DNA from 3 places in the Rhizobium sp. 768_B6_N1_8 genome. Region 2 is predicted to be linked to each of the others. Evidence: predicted binding sites of a transcription regulator. Region 2 holds the regulator's gene; each other region holds the start of a gene.
What was found. The regulator PhoB, encoded in region 2, activates phosphate uptake and scavenging genes when phosphate is short. The targets are predictions, from matches to a motif close to TGTCATNNANCTGTCAT.
Positions count from the first base shown of each region.

Region 1: a site for PhoB is predicted at 1,672-1,688, ahead of AB8B33_RS09250 (UDP-2,3-diacylglucosamine diphosphatase). Genes of this name have one in related genera too.
Region 3: a site for PhoB is predicted at 3,833-3,849, ahead of AB8B33_RS10160 (DUF47 domain-containing protein). Genes of this name have one in related genera too.

Region 1 covers NZ_JBPWPV010000001.1:1,816,574-1,822,037, reverse strand. Annotated here, with positions in the region: gene AB8B33_RS09255 (NADP-dependent malic enzyme) at 1-1,263, opposite strand, end outside; gene AB8B33_RS09250 (UDP-2,3-diacylglucosamine diphosphatase) at 1,755-2,567, shown strand; gene AB8B33_RS09245 (MFS transporter) at 2,761-3,981, shown strand; gene dgcA (N-acetyl-D-Glu racemase DgcA) at 3,933-4,916, opposite strand; gene AB8B33_RS09235 (ABC transporter permease) at 5,018-5,464, shown strand, end outside.
Region 2 covers NZ_JBPWPV010000001.1:154,016-159,479, forward strand. Annotated here, with positions in the region: gene pstC (phosphate ABC transporter permease subunit PstC) at 1-73, shown strand, start outside; gene pstA (phosphate ABC transporter permease PstA) at 70-1,392, shown strand; gene pstB (phosphate ABC transporter ATP-binding protein PstB) at 1,407-2,222, shown strand; gene phoU (phosphate signaling complex protein PhoU) at 2,267-2,980, shown strand; gene phoB (phosphate regulon transcriptional regulator PhoB) at 3,112-3,795, shown strand; gene AB8B33_RS00775 (pyrroline-5-carboxylate reductase) at 3,992-4,780, opposite strand; gene AB8B33_RS00780 (GcrA family cell cycle regulator) at 5,085-5,464, opposite strand, start outside.
Region 3 covers NZ_JBPWPV010000001.1:1,983,518-1,988,981, forward strand. Annotated here, with positions in the region: gene AB8B33_RS10140 (SDR family oxidoreductase) at 1-380, shown strand, start outside; gene AB8B33_RS10145 (DUF1062 domain-containing protein) at 767-1,402, shown strand; gene AB8B33_RS10150 (NUDIX hydrolase) at 1,472-2,005, opposite strand; gene AB8B33_RS10155 (inorganic phosphate transporter) at 2,143-3,147, opposite strand; gene AB8B33_RS10160 (DUF47 domain-containing protein) at 3,147-3,791, opposite strand; gene AB8B33_RS10165 (NUDIX hydrolase) at 3,903-4,457, shown strand; gene AB8B33_RS10170 (DUF1254 domain-containing protein) at 4,641-5,464, shown strand, end outside.

The DNA of each region.
Region 1 (5,464 bases), 1.7 Mb from region 2:
CGGGCGGCGGGCGACGCCGCTTTCGGCAGCAGCCTTTGCGACAGCAGGCGCGATGCGCAGAATGAGGCGCGGATCGAAGGGCGAGGGGATGAGATAGTCGGGACCGAAGACCGGGGTTTCACCGGAATAGGCGCGGGCAGCAACATCCGACGGCTCCTCGCGGGCGAGGGCCGCGATGGCGCGCACGGCCGCCATCTTCATTTCCTCGTTGATCGTCTCGGCGCCACAGTCCAGCGCGCCCCTGAAAATATAGGGGAAGCAGAGGACGTTGTTGACCTGGTTCGGGAAGTCCGAGCGGCCGGTGCAGATCATCGCATCCGGGCGGGCAGCGCGGGCGAGGTCCGGCATGATTTCCGGCGTCGGGTTGGCAAGCGCCATGATCAGCGGCTTGTCGGCCATCTGCGCCAGCAGCTCCGGCTTCAGGACGCCGGCAGCGGACAGGCCGAGGAAGACATCGGCGCCGCCGATATTTTCGGCGAGCGTGCGCGTGTCGCTCTTCTGGGCGTAGATCGCCTTCCACTCGTCCATCAGCTCGACGCGGCCTTCATAGACGAGGCCTTCTAGATCGTGGACCCAGATGTTTTCGCGCTTGGCGCCGAGCGTCACCAGCAGGTTGAGACAGGCAAGGGCTGCCGCACCGGCGCCTGACGCGACGATCTTCACCTCATCGATCTTCTTGCCGGCGAGTTCCAGGCCGTTGAGGATGGCGGCGGCGACGATGATTGCGGTGCCGTGCTGGTCATCGTGGAAGACGGGGATCTTCATCTTTTCGCGCAGCTGCTTCTCGATGCGGAAGCATTCCGGGGCCTTGATGTCTTCAAGGTTGATGCCGCCAAAGGTCGGCTCGAGCGAGGCGACGGTAGCGACCATCTGATCGACATCTGGCGCATCCACTTCGATATCGAAGACGTCGATGCCGGCAAACTTCTTGAAGAGGACAGCCTTGCCTTCCATGACCGGCTTGGAGGCGAGCGGGCCGATGTTGCCGAGGCCGAGTACTGCGGTGCCGTTGGAGATGACGGCAACGAGATTGGCACGGGACGTATAGTCGGCGGCCTGCTCCGGATTATCACGGATGGCGAGGCAGGGCGCGGCGACACCCGGAGAATAGGCGAGCGCCAGATCGCGCTGGTTGCCGAGCGGCTTGGTCGCCTGGATTTCCAGCTTGCCGGGGCGTGGATAGCGGTGGAAGAAAAGCGCCTGCTCGTCGAGGCTACCGCCCGTCAAATTCTTTTCCGATTTGGATTTTTCCTGGTGATCCATCGCCGCCTCCAGCGTTGTTCGAAGTCTTTTGAAGACTCCTCCATACATCAATCGACCGGCCGGAACAGTACGGAAATGGCCGCAGCGGAACTTTTTGACCTGATGGTAATGGGGAGCTGACATTAAGAGCCTTCCCTGGTCAGATTGCAGCATTCTGCCGGAGCAGGTTTTCGTCAGGGCAGAAGCGATTGGCGAAGGGCATACCCCAAGTAAGTCCGAGCCGATCGCTTCTGATCCTGGCGGAAAGATGCCCGGCCCTAGCCGGTTTGCAAGCAAACCACCGGGGTTGGCTGAAACGGGCCGCCTGATCGACCGGCCGACTCCGTTTGAGCCAGCAGAATGCTGCAATCTGACCAGGCAAGGCTCTAACCGGTGGATTGAACGGCTTTGCCGGCCTTTCCTTCGGTTTGTCATCTTCCTGATACACGAGTCTGATTTTGGAAGACCAGACGAAGAACGATGGGACACGAGCGGAAAGGCTTGTGACAGACATGATGGAACCTCGGCGCTTCCGCACCCTCTTCATTTCCGATGTGCATCTCGGCTCGAAAGCCGCCAAGGCGGATTTCCTGCTGGATTTCCTGAAATACCACGAGGCAGACACGATCTACCTCGTCGGAGATATCGTCGATGGCTGGCGCCTGAAGCGTAGCTGGTACTGGCCGCAAGTCTGCAACGACGTGGTCCAGAAGCTCTTGCGCAAGGCGCGCAAGGGTACGCGCGTCGTCTATATTCCCGGCAATCACGACGAATTCCTGCGCGCCTTTCCGGGCATGCATTTCGGCGGCATCGAGGTCGTCGAGCGCATCATCCATGACGGCGCCGACGGCAAGAAGTACCTGATCCTGCATGGCGACGAATTCGACGTCGTCGTGCGCAACGCTCGTCTGCTCGCCTATCTCGGCGACTGGGCCTACGACACGGCGATCCGCATCAACATCGTGCTCGCAGCGGTCCGCCGCCACCTCGGCATGCCCTACTGGTCCTTCTCGGCCTGGGCCAAGCTGCAGGTTAAACACGCCGTCAACTTCATCGGCGAGTTCCAGCGTGTGGTTGCCGAGGAAGCCCGCAAGAGCGGCGCCGACGGCGTCATCTGTGGCCATATCCATCACGCCGTGATCGAGGATATGGACGGCATCCGCTACATCAATACCGGCGACTGGGTCGAAAGCTGCACGGCGATCGTCGAGCATGAAGACGGCACGTTCGAACTCATCACCTGGCGTGCGCTGACCAGCAACGTGCCAGCACTGACATCGGTCGAATTGCTGGAAGAGGGCGATCTCGCCCCGCAGGCTGCCTGAATAATGTGTGCGTACCGCATCGGCGGTCTCCGCCGGTGCATCATGAATTTAGCCGTTGCCATCAGGCGACAGGCCCTATTTATTTTTTAAATCGTTTCGATTTATATCCGTATCGTTTCGATCGGGCTATTTCTCGCCATAGTCGTGTTTGATGGGATGTGTTAGGCAACGCACAGTTTCCTTCAGGTCCATCATGATTCCCGCACAAAATCCCTCGATGGGTGAGGGAGCGCCGCCGCGCTTCCGGCAGCTTAGCGCGCTTTGTTACAGTGCGCCGCTGTTGGTCAACGGTATCGTCCTGCCCTTCTTCCCCGTCTGGCTTGCGACTCATCAGTTCAACGATCATCAGATCGGCACGATCCTCGCCGTACCGATGGTGGTGCGCGTTCTCGTGGCGCCGATCGTGGCGGTCTTTGCCGACCGCATGCAGGAGCGGGCGCATGTGCTCCTATGGTCGGGCATCCTCTCGCTGCTGACGGCGATTGCGCTCTACTGGACAAGCAATTTCTGGCCGGTGCTGATCGTCTTTGCGCTACAGGGCGCGACCTTCGCCCCTTATGTGCCCGTCGTCGAATCGATCGTGATTTCGGGTGTGCGCCGCTGGGGGCTTGATTACGGCTCCATGCGCGTCTGGGGCTCGATCGCTTTCATTATTTCGACGCTCACCGGCGGCGAGCTGGTCGGGCGCTGGGGTGGCGGCATGGTGCTGCCCGTGATGATCTTCGGCTTCGTGCTGACGATTACGATGGCGGTCTTCTGTCCCCGTATCGGGCCGACACGGCGGCGCGGCCAGCCGATCAATCTTCCGGCGACTACGGGCAGCGGGCTGCGCGAGCCGCATCTGCTGCTTTTGCTGCTCGGCGTTTCGATCCAGCAGGCAAGCCATGCGCTGCTCAACGCCTTTTCATCGATCTACTGGCACCAGCTCGGCTTTTCGGGCGCCGAAGTTGGCATGCTCTGGAGTGCGGGGGTGGCCTCTGAGGTGACGGTGTTCTTCCTGTCGCGGCGCCTCAACCGCCGCTTCAATGCCTGGACACTGATCCGCTTCGGCTGCGCCGTCAGCATCTGCCGCTGGGTGTTTTTCCCGACGGAGACCAGCTTTATCGGCTTCTTCATGCTGCAATGCCTGCACGGCTTCACCTATGCTTTCGTGCATACCGGCGTGCAACGGCGCATCGTCGCGACGGTGCAGGAGACGCAGGAAGCCTCGGCCCAGGGTGCCTATTTCTTCTATATCGGCATGGCCTCGGGCCTTATGACGATCGCTTCGGGCTATATCTATTCCGCGCTCGGCCTCGACAGCTATTATGTCATGGCCTGTGTCGCCGCCTTTGGGCTCGCCCTCGTCATCATCGCCTATTACCTTCAGCCCCAGAGGCTGGCTTCCGGCGGAAATACGAGAGAGCCGGCATAATTCAGGCCGGGCTCGCGGTCGCGGGCAAGCAGCAGCGGACCGTCGAGGTCGACGAAATCGGCATCCTGCGCCAAAAGCACGGCAGGCGCCATCGCCAGCGATGTGCCGACCATGCAGCCGATCATGATCGAGAAGCCAAGCCGTTGTGCTTCTTCCTTCATTTCCAGCGCTTCCGTCAGGCCACCGGTTTTATCGAGCTTGATGTTGATCGCGTCGTAACGATCGGCAAGGCTGGCAAGGTCGCCGGTGTGGTGGACGCTTTCATCGGCGCAGATGAGCACATGGCGGGCAATCTCGGCCAGCATGTCGTCGCGTCCGGCCGGCAGCGGCTGCTCTACCAGCGCGATATTGGCTTCGGCAGCAATGCGCAGATGATGTTCCAGCCGGTCTTCCGGCCAGCCCTCATTGGCATCGAGAATGATGGCGGAATCGGGCGCGGCGGCGCGCACCGCCCGGATGCGGCTCTCGTCGTCGCCGGTGCCGACCTTGACCTTCAGGAGCGGGCGCTGCGCATGCTCGCGGGCCTGGGCCGCCATGACGTCGGGTTCGCCGAGCGAGATCGTATAGGCCGTGGTCAGCGGCTTCAGCTTGCGCAGATCGAGTCGCGAGGCGACGCTCTTGCCCGTAAGCTTGGCTTCGAGATCCCACAGCGCGCAATCGACGGCGTTGCGGGCCGCTCCCGGCGGCATGGCATGCAGCAATCCAGTCCGCGAAATGCCGTCCTCGATCAGCGGGCGGGCCGCTTCGATCTGCGCCATGACGCTTTCCATCGTCTCGCCGTAGCGGCGATAGGGCACACATTCGCCCAAACCCCTGGCGCCTCCCTCCGCCAGCGTGCAGGTGATCACGTCCGCCGAGGTCTTTGCCCCGCGCGCGATGGTGAAAGTTCCCGCAATCGGGAATGAATTCATCTGGATATCAAGGTGGCGCGGCATATTTGCTCTCCTGCGAGCATGGAAATTGCGCGTTGCTTCTGTATATTAACGCGCCGGGCGGCGAATATTATGTTCGCGAGTCGGGACTGTCGCTGCAAGCATTGAAAGACACAAGTATTTTGAAGTCCGAGAAACGCAACGCCGCCTCGCTGCATGTGGACGACCGAGCCGGAGGCTCGGGCCAGCTTGTGCATCTTGAAGGCAATTGGCGCAGCGCCAACATCCATCTCGTCCTGCAGGATTTCGAGAAATTGTCGCGCAACAAGAGCGGCGACCTGACGCTCGATCTCTCCGATGTCACCGATATCGACACAGCCGGCATCTGGTTGCTTTGCCGGCTAAAGAAACAGCAGGAAGAGGCGGGGCGACCGGTTCATTTCGAGGGTACGAACGAGCATATCGACGAGCTGATCGCCACCTTCTCCAAGGAGCCTGAAAAGCAGGAGCCCGAGCAGAAGGAGAAGCTCTCGATCGTCGAGCGCATCCTCGCACCGATCGGGCGGATGACCCTCGACGTCTGGGACAATGTCGCCGCTTCCATGTATATC
Region 2 (5,464 bases):
GTTCTGCATCACGCTTTGCCTCAACATCTACGCGCTCTATATCGTGCGCAAATATCGGGAGCAGTACGAATGACGAATATTGTTTCCCCCGTCGCCGGCGTTACCGTTTCTAAGGCGCCCGCGCGTCGCGATATCGGCATCAAGCGTCGCTACGCTGCCGAGCGCCGGTTCCAGGCCTATGGCATCGCAGCCATAGCATTCGGCCTCGTCTTCCTCTTCATTCTGCTTTGGACGGTCATCAGCAACGGCTATACGGCCTTCCTACAGACGTCGATCACCCTGCCGATCGAATTCTCCGAGAAGACGATCGACCCGGACAACAAGCGTGCAACCGACCCTTCGGTGCTGGTCGCTGCCAACTATCCGGTTCTGCTACGCGACGCGATCGTCAAGCAGCTCGGCATCAATGCCGCAAGCCGTCCTGACGTGCGCGATGCATCCGCCATGCTGTCCAAGGGGGCGCCCATTCAGCTGCGCGACATGGTCGTTGCCGACCCGTCGATCATTGGCAAGACCGTCAATATTACAGTGCTTGCAGATGCCAATATCGACAGCGCCAACAAGGGCCAGATCAATCTTTCGGTCGATGAGAAGAACCGTAAGGTCAACGACAAGCAGGTTGCCTGGATGAATGAGCTGAAGGCGAGCGGTGCTCTCCACAAGACGTTCAACACCGGCCTCTTCGTCAACGGCAATTCCAGCCGTCCGGAAGCCGCAGGTCTCGGCGTCGCCCTCATCGGCTCGCTCTACCTGATGCTGATCGTTCTCGTGCTTTCGCTGCCGATCGGCGTCGCTGCCTCGATTTACCTTGAGGAATTCGCGCCGAAGAACAAGCTGACGGACCTGATCGAGGTCAATATCAACAACCTCGCCGCCGTCCCGTCGATCGTCTACGGTCTGCTCGGCCTGTCGGTCTTCATCAACTTCGCCGGCCTGCCGCGTTCGGCACCGCTGGTCGGCGGCCTGGTGCTGACGCTGATGACGCTGCCGACGATCATCATCGCCACGCGTGCAGCGCTCCGTGCCGTGCCGCCGTCGATCCGCGCGGCTGCCCTCGGCCTCGGCGCCTCGAAGATGCAGATGGTGTTTCACCACGTGCTGCCGCTTGCAATGCCCGGCATCCTGACCGGCACGATCATCGGCCTTGCCCACGCACTCGGCGAAACTGCGCCGCTGCTGCTGATCGGCATGGTCGCCTTCGTCGCCCAGGCGCCGAGCAGTCCACTCGATCCCTCCACGGCGCTTCCGGTTCAGGTCTACATGTGGGCCAACGAAGCCGAGCGCGCATTCGTGGAAAGAACCTCGGGTGCCATTATCGTCCTGCTCCTGTTCCTGATCGTCATGAACATGGGAGCTATCCTCTTGCGTCGTCGCTTTGAGCGCCGCTGGTAAACGGAGTAGAGATCATGAACATGTTGACGGAAGCTGCAGTTGAGAAGGCGCTGGACCAGAAAATGAGCAACGTCCCGTATAAGATGATCGGACAGGATGTCTCCGTTTATTACGGCGAGAAGCGCGCGCTTTTCGATGTCAATCTGAACGTCCGCGAAAACACCGTGACCGCCCTGATCGGCCCGTCGGGCTGCGGCAAGTCCACCTTCCTGCGGTCGCTGAACCGCATGAACGACACGATCGATGGCTGCCGCGTCACCGGCAAGATCACGCTCGACAGCGACGATATCTACGATCCTGACATCGACGTCGTCGAACTCCGCGCCCGTGTCGGCATGGTGTTCCAGAAGCCGAATCCGTTCCCGAAAACAATCTATGAAAACGTCTCCTACGGACCGCGCATCCACGGCCTCGCCAAATCCAAGGCCGACCTGGACCAGATCGTCGAGACGAGCCTGCAGCGCGCCGGCCTCTGGAATGAGGTCAAGGATCGCGTGCATGAATCCGGCACCGGCCTTTCCGGCGGTCAGCAGCAGCGTCTGTGCATCGCACGCGCCGTTGCCGTCAGCCCGGAAGTCATCCTGATGGACGAGCCCTGCTCGGCGCTCGACCCGATCGCGACTGCCAAGGTCGAAGAGCTGATCCATGAGCTGCGTGAAAACTACACCATCGTCATCGTGACGCATTCCATGCAGCAGGCCGCGCGCGTATCACAGCGTACGGCCATGTTCCACCTCGGCAACCTGGTCGAGGAAAACGACACCGACAAGATGTTCACCAATCCCGACGATCCGCGCACCCAGGACTATATCATGGGCCGGTTCGGCTGATTTTGGCGATGTGAAGCCTTCCCGATTTTCGAGGACAAAGCCCCATGGCATCGACACATATTTTTTCCGCTTACGATGACGATCTGAAATTCCTGTCCCGGCGCATTTCCGAGATGGGTGGTCTTGCCGAACAGATGGTCGGCGAGGCCGTCCGTGCGCTGGTCAACGGCGACACTGCGCTCGCCCAGAAGGTCATTTCCGACGACGTGATCCTTGATCACGCGGAACGCGAAATCAACGACAAGGCGATCGTCACGATCGCCCGTCGCCAGCCGATGGCCTCCGACCTTCGCGAGATCATGGGTTCGATCCGCATCGCCGCCGACCTCGAGCGTGTCGGCGACCTCGGCAAGAACACCGCAAAGCGCGTCATCGCCGTCCAGAGCACCGGCGTTCCGCGCAAGCTCGCCCGCGGTCTCGAGCATCTCTCCGAACTGGCGCTCGTCCAGCTCAAGGAAGTGCTCGACGTCTATACGACGCGTTCTGCGGACAAGGCCAAGTCCATCCGCGAGCGCGACGACGAGATCGACGCGATGTACACCTCGCTGTTCCGCGAACTCCTCACCTACATGATGGAAGATCCGCGCAACATCACGAGCTGCACGCATCTTCTCTTCTGCGCCAAGAACATCGAGCGCATCGGCGACCATGCGACCAACATCGCTGAGACGATCTATTACATGGCAACCGGCGCCCAGCCGGAGGGTGAGCGTCCGAAGGACGACAGCTCCAATACCGTCGGTGCGGTGACGGAGTAATCCGGACCTGCCAATTGCGTGCGCGCCCTGCGCTGGGGCGCGCAAAGGTCGCAGCCAATTCCAAGTTTCTGCATGGTCCGTTGCTTAAATCACCCCCGGTTTAAGGATCATGCATTAGGAGACTGACACGCATGATCCCAAGAGTTGCAGTTGTTGAAGATGAAGAGGCGCTGAGTGTGCTTCTCCGCTACAACCTCGAGGCTGAAGGTTTCGAGGTGGATACGATCCTCCGTGGCGACGAGGCCGAAATCCGGCTTCAGGAGCGCACGCCGGACCTGCTCATCCTTGACTGGATGCTGCCGGGCGTTTCCGGCATCGAACTCTGCCGCCGGCTGCGCATGCGGCCGGAGACCGAGCGCCTGCCGATCATCATGCTGACGGCACGCGGCGAAGAGAGCGAACGCGTTCGCGGTCTCTCGACCGGCGCGGACGACTATGTCGTCAAGCCCTTCTCCACGCCGGAACTCGTTGCCCGCGTCAAGGCGATGCTGCGACGCGCCCGTCCGGAGGTTCTCTCCACCGTTCTGAAGTGTGGTGATATCGAGCTCGATCGCGAAACCCATCGCGTTCATCGCAAGAGCCGCGAAGTGCGCCTCGGCCCGACCGAATTCCGCCTGCTCGAATTCCTGATGTCGTCGCCGGGCAGGGTCTTCTCCCGCTCGCAGCTTCTGGATGGCGTCTGGGGCCACGATATCTACGTGGACGAACGTACCGTCGACGTCCATGTCGGGCGCCTGCGTAAGGCGCTGAACTTCTCCAACATGCAGGATGTCATCCGCACCGTCCGCGGCGCGGGATATTCCATGGAAGCCTGATCCGAGTGATCGGAGGTCCAGACGGGTCGCTCGCTTGCCGGGCGGCCCGTTTGCTTATCTGGTGTCCTTCTGAAGAAACAGCGATGGGTAGGCCCGCCCTGTCCGTCGAGCTTGAAGCGACCTGTCTCGGCGAAGCACAGCTTCTTCTGGAAGCCGACACTAGGCGCCGAAAGCGAACTTCAAGAGGGTTTGCTTTCTACAGACGAATGCGTGCAAGAACTCGATCAAGAGCCTTTTGCAGAGCCACAGCGCCACCGAAATCGCGAAAGTCTTCGAGCACCTGTTCATTCAATCCGCCCTTGGTCGAATGCTCGCCGATGAGTTCATCAAAACTCGCGACAGGTTTCGAACGGGCAGCATGGGCGAGGCCGGAAAACAATTGACGGAGGTAGGCGTCGCCAGCCGTTCTCGAAAGCCCTTGGCTCTGCAGCCAGGTCGACGTCGCGTCCAGGATGCCGAAATAGGTGGCCATCAGGCAGCTCGCCACCGCGAGAAGTTCGAACTCAGGTCTGTTTTCAACCTGGATCGCCGTTCCGAGCGCCGAAAAGAGGGCGTGGGAAACCTCGTCGGGCGGGTAGATCGCAGTCGCGCCCTGAAGATCTGCGATGAACGGAAGTGGAATTGCCAGGCTCAGGCGAACTGGCTGATCGATCCACGCCAGCAGTTGATCCATTGGCGTGGCCGCGACGAAGCTGATGACATGGTGGCCCGGCCGAAATCGGAGCGAGCGGATGACCTCCTCGGCAATTTGCGGCCTCACCGCCACAAATACGAGATCGGATCGGTCGAGAACATCCTGGTTCCCCAAAGCGATCGACACATTCCGGTTTGCCGCCGCAAGGCGGGCGGCGACGCTTGCGCTGCGCGGTGACAGCACGATCGGTGTGTCGCGAAACGCTGTCTTGCCCAATCCGGTGACGACGGCCTCGGTAATCGTGCCCGTCCCGACGAACCCCATTGTCATCCGCTTTGGATCGATCTCCATTGGCACCCCTGACCGACTGTTTGCGCCGTGCTACTCCACGAGAATACCGCATCTGCATCAGAAAATCGCGTTACAGCGCCATGACCACCGTTCCATGCCAGCCTGGGGCTGAAACACATCGGTGGTGTTGGCCACGTAACTTCGCATTGTCAGGCATGGTGAACGACCGGCAGAGATCGGCCTCCGGCAGATAGTCGTGGTCAGGAGCGGTTTTCCAGTCCTCCTGTGCCGGCTAAAAAAATCACCCCTCCGCGCATAGGCGAGGAGGGGTGATGGTACGTTGCGTCTGTTGGAAGATCGCGGGTCAGGCGACCCGGACAGCCTTGCGGCGTTCGCTGACCGGCTGGTAGGCGAGGCGCTGGTGATAGTTGCAATAGGGCGAGGAATCCGGGGAGTCGCAGCCGCAGAAGTAGAAGTCGTCCTTCAGCGGATCGCCGACCGGCCACTTGCAGGTGCGCTCCGTCAGTTCCGTCAGGCCAAGGCGGCGTGAAATCGGCACGACCACATTCTTGGCCGGCACGTATTCCATTTCCTCGACCGTTTCGATCTCGATCTCTTCCTTCAGCATCGTTGCGCCCTGCTGGCGGGTAACGGTGCGGGTGGTGATGCGAGACGCATAGTTCGGGGCGCGCGGAGCCGACGTATTGCGCTTCGTTGCGCGCGCAGCGGTTGCCGTGCCGCCGG
Region 3 (5,464 bases), 1.8 Mb from region 2:
TTGCCGCCGCCCTTCCCCACATGAAGGAACAGAAGAGCGGCCATATCATCAACGTCTCCTCGGTCGCCGGCCACAAGGTCCGGCCCGGCAGCGCCGTTTACGCGGCGACCAAGACTGCCGTCCGCGTCATCTCAGAAGGCCTGCGCCAGGAGGTGAAGCCCTACAATATCCGCACGACGATCGTCTCGCCCGGTGCCGTTGAGTCCGAACTGCCGCAGAGCATTACCGAGGCCGATGTCGCGGCCGGCATTGCCGATTTCTACGAACGCTACGCCATCCCGGCCGAGAGCTTCGCAAGGGTGGTCGCCTTCGCGATCGCCCAGCCTGACGATGTCGATATCAACGAGATCCTGTTCCGGCCGACGGCGCAGGAACTCTGACGGCAGACGAAGCAACCTTCAGCACAAAGTTGCATAAATGCCGCAATGCCGCAGCCGATATCATCGGGCTGCGGCGTCGCTCTCCCCTTTGCGCCGATCATTTGCTATCCGTATCCGCGAAGAGCATAGGCGTATCGAGGTAGACTTTGCCTAAGTAAGTACCGGTCTCAATCCAGTTTCACCCCTATCGCCGGATAGCCGCGGGCTATCGGCGGTTGAACACGTTCATCGGGTGGCGGCAAGAGACCGGTTTGGCATTGTTCCGAACGCCAGTGCAGCTCCGCTGTCTCTGCTCTTCACCCACCCGAAAGCATCGCCACGCCGCGCCCTCATGGGTTTTCTCACGCGCCATCTTGGTGGACTTCCGAACGGAAGACCAAGATACTATGTGCTGTGCACTTCGGGTCCGATGGACCATTACCCCGAAAACCGCCCCCCAGCCCTGGATTGCCTGTGGCGGATGCGGCGGATTGAGAGCCTTTCAATCGAGCGGCAAGATCCGGCTGAACGCCAATGGCCGCAAGCTGGATGCCTGGCTGATCTATAAATGCCTCGCCTGCGACAAGACCTGGAACCGGCCGCTCTTCGAGCGCAAGAATGTCCGCGACATCGATCCGGCAACGCTCGACGCACTCCAGTCCAACGATGTCAAATGGATCCACGCCGAAAGCTTCAACCTCGACGCATTGAAACGCAAGTCGCAGCGCGTCGACGAATTCCCTGAATTCGAGATCGGCAAGCAGGTGCTGCGCGAGGCCATCGGCTGGACGCGGCTGGAGATCGAACTGGCGGTGCCCTTGCCTGCGGGCACACGCCTCGACCGTCTGCTGGCGTCCGAGTTCAAGCTTTCGCGCACGCGGCTCCAGACACTGCACGAGAAAGGTCTGCTCCGGACGAATTCCGATCGCGCCGACATCCTGCGGCGGCGTATCAGGACCGGCATCGAAGTGGTGATCGATCTTGCGACCATCGCGGATCGCGAGCTCTCCTGGGGGCCCCTGGCGACCGGCAGTCCCCGATAGCCTGTAACGCGAAGGCCCGTATACCGGGCCTTCGTCATTTCAAAGTCCATTCCGCGCAACTGAAGGTCGTCAGTGCGATGCCGGCGATGTGGCGAGCGATACCGCCGCCTCATGCACCGACCGCCGTCCGGCAATCCGGCGTGGCTTCAGCCGGTCCTGCGATGTCAGGGGATTATCCGCATCGATGGACCGGAAGAGTGCCTGCAGCTCCGGCTCTTCGACAAGTAACGCTGCTTCCGCCGGAGAAATCCAGATCTTCTGCCTCTCGGCATATTCGCGAAAATGCGCGGCCTCGCTCTCCAGCCGCAGCAGATGAACAGAAACCGTCAGCGGCGTCTCGTGATCCTTCAGATAGGTGTAAAAGCCGAGCGGCTTCTTCCTGACCCTGCCGATGATGCCAGCCTCTTCGAAAGCCTCGCGCTGGGCGCAGCGATATGGCCTTTCCTTTCTTCCGAGAGTGCCCTTCGGGATCACCCATCGTCCGGTATCGCGGCTGGTGACGAGCAGTACGCTCAGCCTTCCGCCTCGCTCGACGCGGCAGCAGATGGCGCCGTACTGATCGATCTCGCGGCGGCCTGTCTTTGCCGGGGTTTCCTCATTCAATTCAGATAAATGCCTGGATAGATGCATGGTCCGCTCGTTGTCTCCTTCTCCTTGCATGGAGAATAGAGCGCAACATCCGATCGAAAATAGTGCCCCCTAAAATTAGGGTATTCGATACATCGAGCGGACCCCTGCCCTTAGGCAAACAGGCTTGCAATCCCATAGCAGGCGGCCGCGATGGCAGCGGCAGCCGACATGGTGATCACCCAGGCGATGACGATGTTGCCCGCAACACCCCAGCGCACGGCCGACAGGCGTCGCGCGGCGCCGACACCGATGATCGCTCCGGTGATCGTGTGTGTCGTCGACACGGGAATGCCGAGCCAGGTCGCGGCAAACAGCGTCAGCGCCCCGCCGGTCTCGGCGCAGAACCCCTGCATCGGGTTGAGCCTGGTGATTTTCGAGCCCATCGTGTGAACGATCCGCCAGCCGCCGAAGAGCGTGCCGAGCGCCATGGCCGACTGGCAGGAGATGACTACCCAGAGAGGCACATGGAAACTGGGGCCGAGCTGCCCCTGGCTGAAGAGAAGAACGGCGATGATGCCCATGGTCTTCTGCGCGTCGTTGCCGCCATGGCCGAGCGAATAGAGTGAGGCCGAGATGAACTGCATGAAGCGGAAGGTGCGGTCGACGGCAAAGGGCGTCTGGCGCACGAAGAGCCAGGAGACGACGAGGACGAAGAACAGCGCGAGCAGGAAGCCGATTGCCGGCGACATAAAGATCGCACCGACCGTCTTCAACAAGCCGCCCCAGACGATGGAACTGAAGCCAACCTTCGCCCAGCCGGCGCCGACGAGCCCGCCGACCAGCGCATGCGACGACGAAGAGGGAATGCCGAACAGCCAGGTGACGATGTTCCAGACGATCGCCCCCATCAGTGCCGCAAAGATCACCTGCGGCGAGACGATTGCCGGATCGATGATGCCGGTGCCGAGCGTTTCGGCGACGTGCAGGCCAAAAAACAGGAAGGCGATGAAATTGAAGAAAGCCGCCCAGCCGACGGCATATTGCGGCCTCAGCACCCGGGTGGAAACGATGGTCGCAATCGAGTTTGCCGCATCATGCAGCCCGTTGAGGAAATCGAAGAACAGCGCCACACCGATCAGCCCGATCAGCAGCGGAAGGGAGAGAGAGGCTTCCATCAGACGTTCTCGATGACGACGCCGCTGATTTCGTTGGCCACGTCCTCGAAACGGTCGACGATCTTTTCCAGATTGGAGTAGATCTCGCTGCCGATCATATAGGCCATGGCATTGCCGCTGGCGCCATGCCGGCGATAGAGGTCCTTGAGCCCCTCGTCATGCAGTTCGTCGGAGCGGCCTTCGACCCGGGTGATCTCTTCGGCGATGACAGCCAGCCGCTGCGCATTCGCACCCATCTTGTTGAGAAGCGGGATTGCTTCCTCCATCAGGGCCGCCGCCTTGACGATCTCCCCGCCCATCTCCTGCATCAGCGGGTCGAAACTCGTCTGCTCGAACAGGCGGATGATCTTCACCGTCTTGTGCATCATGTCGATCGCATCATCCATGGACTGGATCAGATCCTTGATGTCGCCGCGGTCAAAGGGCGTGATGAAGCTGCGCCGGACAGCAACCAGCACTTCGCGGGTGATGTCGTCAGCCTGGTCTTCCAGTGCGATGATCTTGTCGCAATTCTCCTGAACCGCCTCGCCCTTCAACAGCTTTTCCATAGCATGGGCGGCTGCGACGACCGTTTCCGAATGCCTGCAGAACATATCGAAGAAGCGGTCCTCCCGCGGCATCATCTTGCGAAACACGCTCATCATCTCGGGCGATCCTTCCTGAACCGGGGACTGTCGTAGAAGACTGTCATAAATCTGTCATAAAGCGTCGCAGGCAATTGATCGAAAAAGTAAAATTTGACAATGCTAGATGTCATGAAATCCCGCAAAAAAGGCGCAAAATCCTACGCCGGACCCTCAAAGCCCCTGCTGAAGCAGCTTGCAGAAAGACCCGAGAAGCTTTTCTCAGGCGCCTTTCGCCAGCAATATGGCGCGCTCTGCTTCCGTTACCGAAACGGCGGTCCCGAGACTGATCACCCCGAAATCGAAGTCCTCGTCGTCACCACGCGCGACAGCGGCCGCTGGATCATTCCCAAGGGCTGGCCGATGAAAAAGAAGAAGCCGCATGAGGCAGCCGCCATCGAGGCCTGGGAGGAAGCCGGCGTGCGCGGAACGGTGAGCAAGCAGCCGGTCGGCCGCTACACCTATCTGAAGGAGCTGGATGACGGCGACGTCGCGCCCTGCATCGTCGATATCTTCCAGATCGAAGTGGAGCATACGCAAGGGCAGTTCCGCGAAACCGGCCAACGCATGCTGGATTGGGTGAGCCCCGACGAAGCGGCACGGCGCGTGCGCGAACTCGAATTGAAATCCCTGCTCGTCGATTTTCACCCGCGGCACGGCAAGCGGCAGCGCAGGAAAAAGGCCTGAGCCGCAGGTGTTGCTGCCCGCCATTTACGGCGTGGTTTACGGTAACGTACTTCTCCCGAAATCGGGCCTGTGAAAGGCTTTTCCTCGGAAAATTGACCGAAACGGGAGAGAGCTATGAGGTGGTCAAAGCCTGCACCTGCATTAGTGCCTGTCCGCATTGCCTACCGTGCCGCCATCGCCACGCTGGCACTTGCGCTCGCCTCACAGGCCGGGGCGCAGACGGCCAAGCCGGTCACCGTCGACAATTTCGCCCGCGCCGAATCCGATCTCTATTTCAGCAATGCCGTGAAGGACGGCGGCGGCAAGACCGGTATCTTCAACCATCATCGCGAACCGATGGACATCGATCATCAGTCCGTGATCCGGGCCAACCGCGATACGCTCTATTCATCCGCTGTCATCGATCTCGATGCCGGGCCGGTCACCATCACGCTTCCGGACGCCGGCAAACGCTTCCGCTCGATGCAGATCATCAACGAAGACCATTACGTAGTCGGCGATGTGAAATATGACGCCGGCAGTTACACCTATGATCGGGCAGCGGCCGGCACGCGCTACATCCTCGTCGGCATCAGGACCCTCGTCGATCCCAACGACCCCGATGATGTCAAGCAGGTCCATAATCTCCAGAACGCTCTCACCATCAGCCAGGCAAATGCGGGAACGTTCGAGATCCCGGACTGGGACAAGGCGAGCCAGAAGAAGGTCCGTGACGCGCTGATCGTGCTGGGCACGACCATTCCGGATTTCAAGGGCGCCTTCGGGGCGAAAGATCAGGTCGACCCGATCCGCCATCTCATCGGCAGCGCCGTCGGCTGGGGCGGAAATCCCGAGAAGGACGCGATCTACCTGAACGAGACACCACCGAAGAACGACGGCAAGATGGTCTACCGGCTCTCCGTCAAGGATGTTCCCGTCGACGGCTTCTGGTCGGTCAGCGTCTACAATGGCAAAGGCTACTACGAGAAGAACAAGCTCAATGCCTATACGCTAAACAATATCACCGC